Regions from separate parts of the Thermoclostridium stercorarium subsp. stercorarium DSM 8532 genome, predicted to be linked through region 3. Evidence: riboswitches for the same ligand, from Rfam matches in the RefSeq annotation. Region 3 holds a riboswitch; each other region holds the start of a gene.
What was found. A riboswitch is a leader RNA that binds a small molecule or an ion and turns the genes downstream of it on or off. The one in region 3 is predicted to bind thiamine pyrophosphate.

Region 1: another riboswitch for thiamine pyrophosphate. It lies ahead of CST_RS04000 (thiamine-binding protein); the one in region 3 lies ahead of thiC (phosphomethylpyrimidine synthase ThiC).
Region 2: another riboswitch for thiamine pyrophosphate. It lies ahead of thiM (hydroxyethylthiazole kinase); the one in region 3 lies ahead of thiC (phosphomethylpyrimidine synthase ThiC).
Region 4: another riboswitch for thiamine pyrophosphate. It lies ahead of thiW (energy coupling factor transporter S component ThiW); the one in region 3 lies ahead of thiC (phosphomethylpyrimidine synthase ThiC).

What each region holds. Positions count from the first base shown of each region.
Region 1 is NC_020134.1:898,115-901,282, reverse strand. Features, by position in the region: gene CST_RS04010 (ABC transporter substrate-binding protein) at 1-861, opposite strand, end outside; gene CST_RS04005 (ABC transporter permease) at 858-1,616, opposite strand; gene CST_RS04000 (thiamine-binding protein) at 1,591-1,878, opposite strand; TPP riboswitch at 2,038-2,145, opposite strand; gene CST_RS03995 (glycosyltransferase family 39 protein) at 2,442-3,168, shown strand, end outside.
Region 2 is NC_020134.1:2,007,931-2,011,098, reverse strand. Features, by position in the region: gene CST_RS08640 (class I SAM-dependent rRNA methyltransferase) at 1-346, opposite strand, end outside; gene CST_RS08635 (cupin domain-containing protein) at 532-1,104, opposite strand; TPP riboswitch at 1,294-1,396, shown strand; gene thiM (hydroxyethylthiazole kinase) at 1,615-2,451, shown strand; gene CST_RS08625 (thiamine phosphate synthase) at 2,478-3,168, shown strand, end outside.
Region 3 is NC_020134.1:2,521,950-2,525,117, forward strand. Features, by position in the region: gene thiC (phosphomethylpyrimidine synthase ThiC) at 3-1,301, opposite strand; TPP riboswitch at 1,406-1,511, opposite strand; gene CST_RS10925 (nucleoside hydrolase) at 1,585-2,475, opposite strand; gene CST_RS10930 (putative Ig domain-containing protein) at 2,715-3,168, opposite strand, start outside.
Region 4 is NC_020134.1:2,117,689-2,120,856, reverse strand. Features, by position in the region: gene CST_RS09060 (DUF362 domain-containing protein) at 1-751, shown strand, start outside; TPP riboswitch at 1,106-1,213, shown strand; gene thiW (energy coupling factor transporter S component ThiW) at 1,289-1,783, shown strand; gene CST_RS09050 (hypothetical protein) at 1,855-2,565, shown strand; gene CST_RS09045 (DUF3788 domain-containing protein) at 2,707-3,168, opposite strand, start outside.

The DNA of each region.
Region 1 (3,168 bases), 1.4 Mb from region 3:
CTTTTCCGCAAGATATTTCTGGCTTTCCATAACCAGTTCCCTGTCAAGTTCAGGGACGTTTTCCAGAAGGATCTCCGCCGCTTCTTCAGGTTTTTCAATACAAAATCTGTATCCTTTTTCAACCGCCCTCATGAATTTACGGACCACTTCGTTGTTTTCTTCAATCATTTTTTCGCTCGTTATAATGACCGGGGTGTAATAATCAAAAATATCGGACAGTTTTCTAAGCTCAATATAATTCAGCTCAATCCCTCTCAGCTTCGCCTCAATCCCCGTCCATCCTTCAAAAATCCACGCAAAATCCACTTCTCCCGTGGTTGACACCTGAAAGAAATCGGCATCACCCGTTGTAAGAATGTTAAGTTTTGACGGATCGGCCCCTTCCTGTTCCATCAAATAACGCAGCGTTGCTTCCTCGACCGGAGAGCCCCATCCTCCGTATTTTTTGTTTTCAAAATCCTTCGGCGAAGTTATGCCTTTTTCGGCAAGCGACGCGAATCCCGACGTGTTATGCTGGATCACCGCTGCAATGGATACAATGGGTATGTTCTCCGCACGGGCAAAAGTCACCGCTTCCTGATAACTTATTCCAAACTGGGCGGAACCCGCGGCAACAATCTGCTCAGCAGTCCCCTCCTGGGGCTGAACGATGGTTACATCAAGACCTTCATCCTCAAAATATCCTTTGCTTAACGCAACATACAGTCCGGTATGGTTTGTGTTCGGTGTCCAGTCCAGAACGGCAGTAGCCTTTATTTTATCATTTATGTTATCCGTTACTTTATCCGTTTTCTGCGCTCCACATCCTGTCGTAAGCGCTATTATGCAAACCAATACTAATATCGACATATATTTTTTCATAACGGAATTCTCCTCCTTATAACTTTCTTTTCAATAAAGGATATTGCGTAGAAAATTGCCAGACTGAGCACAATAATAATCATAACGTCGGCAAACAGCGCCGCGGTTTTAAATGTCTTCATTGAACGGGTAAGGAAAATACCCAAACCTTCCTGGGCTCCCACCCATTCAGAGAGAACCGCTCCGGTAACACTGTATGCAGCCGCTATTTTCAGCCCGGAAAAAAACTGCGGCATGGCTTGCGGCACTCTGATTTTCCACATGATTTGCGACGGAGTTGCCCTCATAACCTGAAGCAGTTCATCCAGTTCGGGTTCGGTGGATGTCAATCCCTGCACAAATGCCACCGTTATAGGGAAAAAACATACCAGCCCCACTATAAGCACTTTTGGCAGAATTCCGAAACCGAACCATATCATGAAAAGCGGCGCAAGGATATACAGTGGTATTGTCTGGCTTATGATCATGTACGGCCATAAAATTTTGTACAAAGTTCTGAAGCGTACCATCAAAAGCGATACCGCAACCGAAAGTATCAGTGCCGCGGCAAACCCCAGAATAACCTCCAGTAAAGTTACGGCGGTATGCCTCATAAGTATCGGGAATGAATCAACTAAAGCCTTCACCACCATACTTGGAGCAGGTATAAGATAATCAGGTGTTTTCAGTATATACACAAGGCTCTCCCATATAATAATCAGAACAGCGAAGGAAACAGGCAGACTAAAATTATCTGTATTTATTAATTTTTTCATCCATTGTCACACCTTCAGGTTTATAATCTATTTTCACTATAGATACCACCCTGCTGGCTCCCTCATTGATGCAAATCTCCTGGGCTTTTCTGACAATATCCAGCAGTACGTCCAGTTCGCCTTCCATTGTGGTTTCCATAGGGCCGACGATGTACTTGACACCGCTTTGCTGAATTAGTTCAATAACCTTGTCAACAACCGGGTACACCCTGTCTTCGGATACGACCGGAAGAACCTGAAGGCTTACATTGGCAAGAGACATCGCAAATCACTACCTTTCCACACCGTTATTGGGCTTTTGCCATCATTCAGTTGCAACTGAATTCGGAATAATAACCTGAACCGCGTAAACAGGAAGGGTTTGATTCACAGAAACCCATTTACATAAACAAAAAACCGCCGGGAAAGGCGGTGATTGTCAAACAGTATGTAAACCCTTCCCTACGCCGGCATTACCCGGATCAGGTCTTGCGGTCGGAGCTGACTGCTCCCTCTCAGCCGTCCGTTAACGGCTCCCGCAGGCATATATTCTATTGGTTAATTTTATAATAATACTCTACCTTTCTACTGTCAAGCAAAAGCTTCCTGCTTTATTTTTTTAGGCACAGGCTTCATCAATGCAATATTACCGCCTTTATTCAGCCTTAAGAACAAAAGAACTGCCGGTAAGCCAAAGTCGGTTTTGAAGACGCGTTTAACAGTTGACCTGTAATTGCTTTACCTGTAATATATAATATTATGAAACAAGTATATTATTTGAATTTCCAGTAAAAATGTCTATAATTATAGAAATAAACGGAAAAGCAAGGAGGAAACAATTATCAATTGGTTCCTGAAAAAGAAAACATACCCAAAACCATGAATATTACCGCAAAAATTATACTCACATGTACGATATTTTTCTTAATCATTATCCTGTACCAGAACATTGAAAACGTTTTTCTGCTTTCAATCTTCGAAGTGTTTGTTTATTTGAGCATACTCATATTAATTATGGGGATAATGTTTCATTTTATTAAATTCCTGCCTGAGAAAATTTTTCCGGTATTAATCGTAATCATAAGCCTTTTACTGCGTCTGTGTTTTATTTTTCTAGTGCAGACTCCTGTTAACAGTGACTTTTTAAAAATCTACAACGCGGCAAAAGACGCAGCGGAAGGTAATAATGCCTGGCTTGGGCAAACTTACTTTACAACATGGGGATACCAAATTCCTTTTGTATATTATGAAGCCTTCATTTTAAGGATATTTGGCTCAGTCTTTGCGCTGAAACTTCTGAACGCTGCATATATGGTAGTTACAAACGTACTGATTTATCTCATTGCCAAAAAATGCGTTGATTCCCGTGCCGCATTTATTGCCGCCTTCTTATACTCGATATATCCCGCACCGATTTTACTTTCTTCAGTTCTCACCAATCAGCACATATCCCTTATGTTTTTTATGTTAAGCATTTATTTTTATTTTGTAAGTCATTGCCGATACCGTATAACATTATCAGGTTTATTTTTATTCTTTGGAAATCTGATGCGTCCTGAAGCAATGGTAATAA
Region 2 (3,168 bases), 510 kb from region 3:
TCTGGTCAGCCTCGCCGTGGATCAGGCGGCAGCAGGAAAAGTCCCCTCCGGGCATTACGGTTTTGCGGTAACGTATTGCATACTCAACGCGGCGCCGCCAGAAACGGTCGTCAAACACATCATTGGCATTACGTGAAATGAGCCTGACGGTAATTTTGCTGTTATTATTGTAAAAACCCGTGCCAAGAAAAGCATTTCCGGCAAACACATCCACCAGTCCGCCGTTTTGGGGTTCGCCTTCTGTTTCACGGATTTCTTCCCCGTATATCCATGGATGCCCGTCTCTGACACTGCGTTCGGCTTTCTTAGATATTATTACTTTGGGATATGGTCGTATCTGTTTCACTTGTTTCACCTTTCGAAGCTTTTTTCTGCGTCATTTTAACATATTTTATCTTATGCCTTCAATACAGGCATTATCAGCTTAAAAGCCGTAATATTATGCAATATAGCATTTAAATAAAAAAGCTTTCTATGGCGAAGTTCAGTTCCCATAGAAAACTGATTATAAGAAAATGTCAAAACACATACTCAATTGTTTTTTTCAGCGGCCTCTGCAATTTCTTTTGTTTCATGAACCGTTCCGCGAGGATGTTGAGGGGGTGCGTATATGGAATAAAGTTTTAACGGCCTGTTTCCGGTATTTATTATATTATGCCACTTACCGGCAGGTATTATAATTATATAACCGTCGGATACATCCTTTTGGTAATTCAGGTTATGCTTGCTGTCGCCCATTTTTACGAGTCCGGTGCCTTCTTCGATGCGTATAAACTGGTCGACGTTAGGGTGTATTTCCAGACCGATATCTTCACCCACACCAATACTCATCAGTGTAAGCTGCATATATTTACCCGTCCATAATGCAGTGCGGAATGTATTATTTTGTTTTGTGGCCCTTTCAATATTTATAACAAATGGCTCGGGGCCGTAATCCTTTAATTCTGTTACAGGGTTATCGTGATGAGAAAAATTATGAATATGGCTGTCCCTGTCCTGCATATGGAATTCCGTTGGTTTATTTAAACTGTATCGACGATAGATAACATTTGGATTTGTTTTTTTAAAGCCAGTATAGTGCGGGTAATGGTATATCCTGCGCATAATTACCTCATTTCCTTTAAATTTCCTACATGAATAATATATGCTTTATGTAAAACAGATGTGTTTATTCTTTATTTTTTTGTGTGCAAAGTTATTTAAGAAGAGATGCAATTTGTTTATATATAAGTAATTTTCAAATAAAATTTTACGGGTCTCTTGACATTAAGGACCATAAATGGTACTTTATAATAAAAACTGCGGGGGAACTCGTTAAACGAGTTGAGAAAGGTAAGACCTGACCCTTTGAACCTGTCAGTTAACACTGGTGTAGGGAAGCAGTTTTTATCAGATTAATATTAAATGATAAATAACAGCTCTCTCCACCAGGGGGGAGTGTTTTTTTATGAAAACCGAAATACAGGAGACAAATTCTCTTAAAATTACATGTCCAGGAATCAACTCGTTTGTTTCGGCCGGCGGATAATGTATATTACCCAACAGTTCCCCTCATTATTTGATGAATTTCCCATTTAAGTAAAATTAAAATATAAGACGAAAGGAGAGTCAAGCATGATCACAAAACAGGAGATCCGGGAGCAAATCATCCGGACGGTTGAAACGGTGAAACGGACAAATCCCATGGCAGGCTCGATTACCAATATGGTAACAATTAATTTTGTTGCAAATGCACAACTTGCCGTCGGGGGCTCGGCAGCAATGGTTTATCTGCCCGAGGAAGCTGAAGCTTTGGCAAAAGCGGGCGGAGCTACATATGTGAACGTGGGAACTCTTTTGCCGGTTCATGAGCAGACTTTGCCTCATGTGGCAAGAGTGCTGTATGAATTACGTAAACCATGGGTGCTTGATCCTGTGGCGGTGGGAATTGGTTCACTCAGAAACCGGATGTTACAGCGGTTTAAAGAGTATAAACCCTCCGTAATAAGGGGCAATGCTTCTGAAATTATGGCATTGGCGGGATTATGGGAACTGGAAGGCGGCACTAAAGCTTCCAATGTTCGTGGCGTTGATTCAACAGATTCAGTAGACTCGGCAAAAGCAGCGGCCGTTGCGTTAGCCAGATGGACCGGCGGGGCCGTTGCCGTATCCGGCGAAACCGATTTAATAACCGACGGTTCGGTTATAGTTTACTCTTACGGTGGATCGCACTTTATGCAAAAAATTACCGGCGCAGGCTGTGCTTTAGGTGGAGTTATCGCGGTTTATGCAACGGCTGCATCACCTTTTATCGCCGCGCTGACGGGAACCGCGGTGTTCAATCTGGCTGCAACCCGTGCTGAAAATAAGGTCCTTGGCCCCGGAAGTTTTCAGGTCCGTTTTCTTGACGAACTTTACAAGGCAAGTCCGGAAGATATTGCCGACAATAGGTTTGATATTGAAGAGATTTAATTGTAACGATCTGGGAGGTGAAATCAGTGAGTATAAGAAAAAATTTGGATATATCCGCATACCTGGTGATAGGTCCGGAAAATACGAACGGAAGACCTGTGAAAAAAATTATTAAAGACGCAGTTGAAGCCGGGTTCACATGTATACAAATCAGATCCAAGGTTGCATCTGCCAGGGAACTTATTGAATTAACACGTGAGGCCGCGGAAGTAATAGCCCTGTTGGGAAAATCCGATAATGTGGCCCTGCTTGTGGACGACCGGCTGGACGTTGTTCTGGCTGCAAGAAAGCAGGGAATAAAAGTCGACGGTGTGCACGTGGGGCAGTCGGATATACCTGTGGACGTATGCAGGGAATATCTGGGAGAGGACTCGGTTGTCGGGCTGTCGGCAAGAACCCATGAAATGATTGAGTATATAAAAACAGCAGATGTTTCGGGAATTGATTATTTTGGAGTCGGACCGGTGCATGAAACAATGACTAAGCCTGATTGCGGGCTCGATACAGACGGAAAAATAAAAACCAGAAGTTTTGAGGAAATTGCAGAGATAGTAAGGCTCAGCAAAATTCCTGTAGTAGTGGGTGGAGGCGTGAAGGTTGCTGATATACCTCAGCTTGCGCGGACCGGAGCCGCCGGTTTCTTCGTTGTATCCGCAGTGGCCGGAGCCGATGATCCCAAACAGGCTGCCCTGGAACTTGTAAATGCGTGGAAACTCC
Region 3 (3,168 bases):
TTTTACAGGATATCGATATTTTCACCCTTTAGTATTCTGTTCATATTTTTTACCGCGCACATATTTCCGCACATCGTACAGGTATCATCATTCTCAGGGATTGAGTTTTCCCTGTATCTCCGCGGCTTTTCGGGATCCAGGGCAAGTTCGAACATGCAATTCCAGTCAAGGTTTCTCCTTGCCTCGCTCATTTTATAGTCCCATTCTCTTGCCCCACTTATACCTTTGGCAATGTCTGCGGCATGAGCTGCTATTCTTGCAGCAATAATACCCTCTTTCATATCGTTAATATCCGGAAGCCGCAGGTGTTCGGCAGGAGTGACATAACACAAAAAGTCCGCACCGCATGATGCCGCAATTGCCCCTCCAATTGCCGCGGTGATGTGATCGTATCCGGGCGCTATATCAGTGACCAGCGGGCCAAGGACGTAAAACGGCGCACCATGGCAAAGCCTTTTTTCCAGAACTACATTGGGTGCAATCTCATTCATTGCCATATGCCCAGGCCCTTCAATCATTACCTGCACATTCCTTTCCCATGCCCTTCTCGTCAGCTCTCCCAGGACAATAAGTTCATGAATCTGCGCGGCATCAGTTGAATCATTTATACTTCCTGGCCTTAACGCATCACCGAGACTAATTGTTACATCATACTTTTCACATATTTCCAAAAGCCTGTCGAACTGCTCATAAAACGGGTTTTCCCTTCCGGTCAGTTCCATCCACGCAAACAATAATGCCCCTCCTCTTGATACAATGTTTGTAAGCCTTTGGTTTTGCTTAAAACGCCGCGCCGTTTCCCTGTTTATTCCTGCATGAACGGTCATAAAGTCCACACCGTCTTTTGCGTGCTGTTCAACCACATTGAAAAATTCGTCGGCGGAAATTTTATCAAGTTCCTTATTGTAAAAGCCTGTCACGTCATATACAGGCACCGTTCCTATCATTACCGGAGACATTTCTATAAGTTTTTTTCTGAATTCATGCGTTTTGCCGTAGGAACTTAAATCCATTATTGAGTCGGTTTTTAAATCAATCGCCGTTCTTGCCTTCTCAAGCTCAATGTCAAAATTACGGCAGTCCCGCGAAATACCTATGTTAACATTTATTTTGGTTCTAAGCCCTTCACCGATCCCTGCCGGGTCAAGGCCTTTATGATTTCTGTTCGCAGGTATGACCACCCTTCCGCAGGCAACAAGTTCCCGGATTTTTTCGGCAGACACCCCTTCTTTTCTTGCAACAGTTCTCATTTCGTCGGTTATAATACCTTTTCTGGCAGCGTCCATTTGCGTCGTATACATTTGGCAGTTTCCCTCCTGCTTCTTTTTTTAACGATTTAAGCCTTTTTTGTACCCCATTAAATATATAAAAACGCTTACCTTCGAAGGTAAGCGTGAATGTCAATAATTATAAAAGTCAGCTTCCCTCCGGCGGTACTAACCGCATCAGGTTCAAAGGGTTAAGAGGATAATCCTCTTTCTCAGCCTTTGAAGGCACCCCCAGCTTTAATGCCTTATTCTGTTTCTAAACTATTCTGCCTTGATCTTATCGGTGCTTTATCAAATTTCAAAATTACCTTCAGTTTTATTCCCCATAATGCAACTTTAGCTTAGCAAAAAAATCTTCCAGTGTAAAGCGCGGATCGACGTAATTATAAACACCTATAAACCGTTCATTCTGGTAATGCACATACCGCATGTCCGGCGTTATTCGCGGCGCAGGCTTCATTTCATAATGATACTCGTGCGGATCCAAAAGCAGGCTTACCGCCGGCGAGTCTCCAAGACTCCACATTTCTCCTTTTGGAAAGCGCATATTGTCTTTCAATTTAAAATTCAAATCATAAAGCTGCCGGAATAAATATTCGCCGATTTTGCCGTAAGGCTTTACCTTCACCGCCAGGCTTACCCTCATTGTGGTGTAAACATTACGCGGTACCTGCCATAACGGTATGTTTGAACGCATTACAACGTTTGCGGCGTCGATGTCATTGCCAAGGTTAAATTCCCTTTCGCCATTTGGCCACGCACCGCCACCAATCCATATCGCCGTAAGCCTGTTTTCAATGGCGGGCTCTTTCAGGTAAGCCGAAGCCAAATCTGTTAGCGGGCCGAGGAATATCACATATAACGGCTTATCACTGTCAGACATGGCCTCGCGGATAATCAGGTCGGCACTTTCCGAAGGCATTGGCGTATGTTCATCGGGGATCTTTGCTTCGGCCCCGTGATATACTTTAACCTCACTGGTCAAATCCATAAGTTCAAGTATTTTAACACATTCCTCATAACTTTCCTGCATGGATTTCGCCGTGCGCTGAGTGCCAAAATGAGCCGCAATTATACCTTTAACAATAAATCTCGGCGTAAGTAACGCATGCACAATGGCAAACTGGTCGTCGGCCTCGTTTTTGGCATCGGTGTCAATAATCAGCCTTATTTTTTTGGTATCGGGAATGTCAAACCGGTGTTTCAATTGCCCCCCACCCCTTTTTCATAAAAAATTACAGTGCAGCTATATCCAGAATATAATATTATACCTGCTTAGTCAAACCATTGACACTCAATCGAAAATAATACTTATACGACTATAGACCTTCTATTTATTACTGTGACTATAAATTTTTATATTTAATATTACTTCCTGCGATAAAACCAAAACAGACTTCGGCTCTGTCTCCATACTCTCAGATTTCAAAAAACAGCCTTTTCCTATTATTTTGATATTTCGTTTTTAATTATGGTGTCCGCAATGATGTGTCCGCTCAGTATGAACTCTCCTGCATTTATTACAACCGTTCCCTTCGGTGCATAAATCAGCCCGTTTAACTCAAATTTCGAAGCATTTATTTCAATGTTTCCCTTTTCAGAACATATTACAATTTTCCCACCTTCAATGCCTTTGAGCCGGGAGACATTTAAAGATATGCCGCCGGTTGCAAAAATTCCTGCTGAGATATCTAACGACTCACAATTAATTGTTACATCCCCGTCAACAGCCAAAGGCGCTGTTATACTTGCCCGACTGCCGCTATAGCTCTTATTTGCAAAATAACGTATTCCGTTTTTCAATATTTCTGATTTTATATCATCCGCCCATTCAGGCATTCCAATAAATTCCGCACCGGCCTGCCTGTTTTTAACGTTTATGTGTTTCCCTAATGTCACG
Region 4 (3,168 bases), 400 kb from region 3:
GTTCTGCGAGGAGGTTCTTCAGGCAGATGCCATTATCGGAGTATGCAAGATGAAAACCCACGCCTTTCTGAAAATAACGGGCGCAGTCAAAAATATGTATGGTTTGATCTGTGGTACAAGAAAAGCGCAAGGGCATGTAAGATATCCTAACGCGGCAAAATTCTCAGAAATGCTGGTTGACATACATAATCTGGTGAAACCGCGCCTTCATGTAATGGATGCGGTTGTCGCCATGGAAGGTAACGGCCCGGGCTCCGGAACGCCTACGGAAATGGGGCTGATTATTATTTCAGCGGATCCGGTGGCAATTGATACAGTCTTTGCCAGACTTGTGGATTTGGATCCTGTTCTTGTTCCCACGAATACTCAGGGAATGGTTGCAGGAATTGGAACATGCAGAGAGAACGAAATTGCGCTGATGCTTCTTGATAACGGGATTCTTACAGATATAAGCTTTGACGAAATGTTTTCACGCTTCGGGAAGAAGGATTTCGACGTGTCCCGTGAAAAGGATCGACTTAGCGTTCTCAGCCTGCTGTCTAAGGTTACAGGCAGATTTACAAGAAGGCCGTATATTGATGCGGGTAAGTGTGTGAAATGCGGCATATGCGTGAATCACTGCCCTGTGAAAGGCCGTGCTGTCACTTTTAAAAAAGGAAAAGATAATATTCCCGTCTACGACTACAGAAAATGCATCCGTTGTTTCTGCTGCCAGGAGATCTGTCCGCAACATGCCATTATAGTAAAATAATATCAGCACATGGTTACAACACTGCGAGGTTTCTTTATTTTACAACACAGGTAGTCTAACTGATGTGCTCGCAGTTTATATATTGATATATTCCCGTAAATGGCGATTTTTAAAATGACCGATGAATCCGTTGGCATTTCCCGAGGATTATCGGAGCTGATGCTCAGTGGGACAAATATCTGCAAAATAGTGATCTGACATACAGAAAAGTGTATTGTGCGGACGTAGCACATAGAAAGATATGTAGAGAATGGAGGAATAAAGGTCCACAGTTAAAAATAGGAATTATTCGGAAATGCCGCTTTACAAAATATTCCTTTTATACTAAAATAAATTATAAAGTAATAAGTATTAAGTAAGCACTATGGGAGCTGGTAAAACCGGCTGAGAGTGGACCTTTTAGGTCTTTACCCTTGACCTGATCTGGGTAATGCCGGCGTTGGCAAGTGCAACTCTCAGCACAATCCCATTACCTGGATTGTGCATTTTCTTTTTCCATGTGCTTGATTTCCCAGTGCTTGGTAAAGAGGAATTGGTATGTCTACCCGAAAACTCACTTTATCAGCATTACTTATTGCCTTAGGTACACTGTTAGCCCATGTTATTTATATTCCGGTAGGTGTATCCAAGTGTTTTCCCATTCAGCATACCATTAATGTTTTGTCAGGTGTGCTCCTGGGACCTGGTTATGCTTTGGCAAATGCCTTTATCATCTCACTATTAAGAAATATTCTGGGGACCGGATCCCTGCTGGCTTTTCCCGGCAGTATTTTCGGAGCTTTTTTAGCAGGACTTCTGTTTCGTAAAAGTAAAAAATATTATTTAGCTGTATTGGGGGAAGTTTTTGGAACAGGTATTTTAGGGGGTATTGCCTGTTACCCCATCGCTAAGTTTGTTTTAGGGCAGGAAGTGGCAGTATTTTTCTTTGTCCTGCCATTTTTGGTGAGTACTGCTGGTGGGAGCATTATTGGTTATTCTCTTTTAAAAATAATCGATAGAATACCTTTATTAAAAAAACTAATTGCCAAATAAGTTGTTTTATGCTCGTGTTGATGTTCTCTGTCAGGCTTCTGCAAAGGGCTGGAACAGGTGCTCGAAGAGATATGTTCAGATATAACAGAGCGCAGATAATAAAGGAGATGAAAGTTATTATGAATAAAGAATGGTCGGAAATGAACAAGATCATGCAGAAACAACTGACCAGGACATCATTCACTGATGGAATAAATACACTTTTACAGCTTCGGGAAATATTGATGCAAGAGGTCATGTCCTGGAAAGATGAGCTGGACGAAAAAGATTATTGCGCTATTCCATTCATAAATGCAAACGGTTATCACAGTAAAACTATTGCGTATTCAATATGGCACATTTCAAGAATTGAGGATATTGTTGTACATACGTTGATTAAAAATAACCGACAAGTTTTCTTTGAAGGAAATTATCAGAAGAGAATGAATTCACCTATTATTACAACAGGAAATGAGCTTGTAAAAGAGCAGATTTCCGAGTTTTCAAAGTGTCTGAATCTGGATGTCTTGTATGAGTATATTACAGCTGTTAAAACCTCCACCGACGAATGGTTAAGATCAATTGACTACACTGAGCTTAAAAGAAAGTTCGGTGATGAGGACAAACGCAGAATCCGTGAACTGAATGTTGTGAGCTCAGATGAAAAAGCAGTATGGTTGATAGATTACTGGTGCAATAAGGATGTTAAAGGACTTATACAAATGCCTTTGTCACGACACTGGATTATGCACGTTGAGGCAGGCATTCGTATTAAGAATAAGATAAAGAATAAGATTAAGTGAATACCGATTGGGAGAGATATAACGTAGAAGCATACCATTGGGAGTGTAAGTGTGAATAATTTTGATTATTGGAATCAAACCTTGTACAAATGATAATAAGCTGTGATTATGTAGAAATATATCAAATTAATTAATTTGGTATTACTTTTCATACTGATATGGAACATAAGGTAAAATCGCCCATGTAACATCATCGGCAGAAATATTTTTGTGCTCCAATTGTCTGTATCCAACGGTTGCTTGTGCACAGGGATAATCTACACAATCAAAGCAAGAATTAAGCTGTTTTGTATGTAAACATTTTAACGGCTCACATAACCCATGTCCATCCTGATAGCAGTGGCAATTGGTTGTATCACAGCCAGTGCAACGCATATCCCAAGCGGATTTACCATATACCGCATTAAGATGCGGGATTAGCATTTCTCTAAATTCTTCGGTTATACCAGTGTAATGCACGCATAAATCACATCGATGCCCACATTTGCCATAAACGGCGTTTTCTTTTGAAAACGGCTTGCGATTCGGCTTTTTCTTAATAAGTATCAGCTTCTTCACAGCTTCCAGAGTTTTTAAATCGTAAACGCTAATAAAGAGCCATTT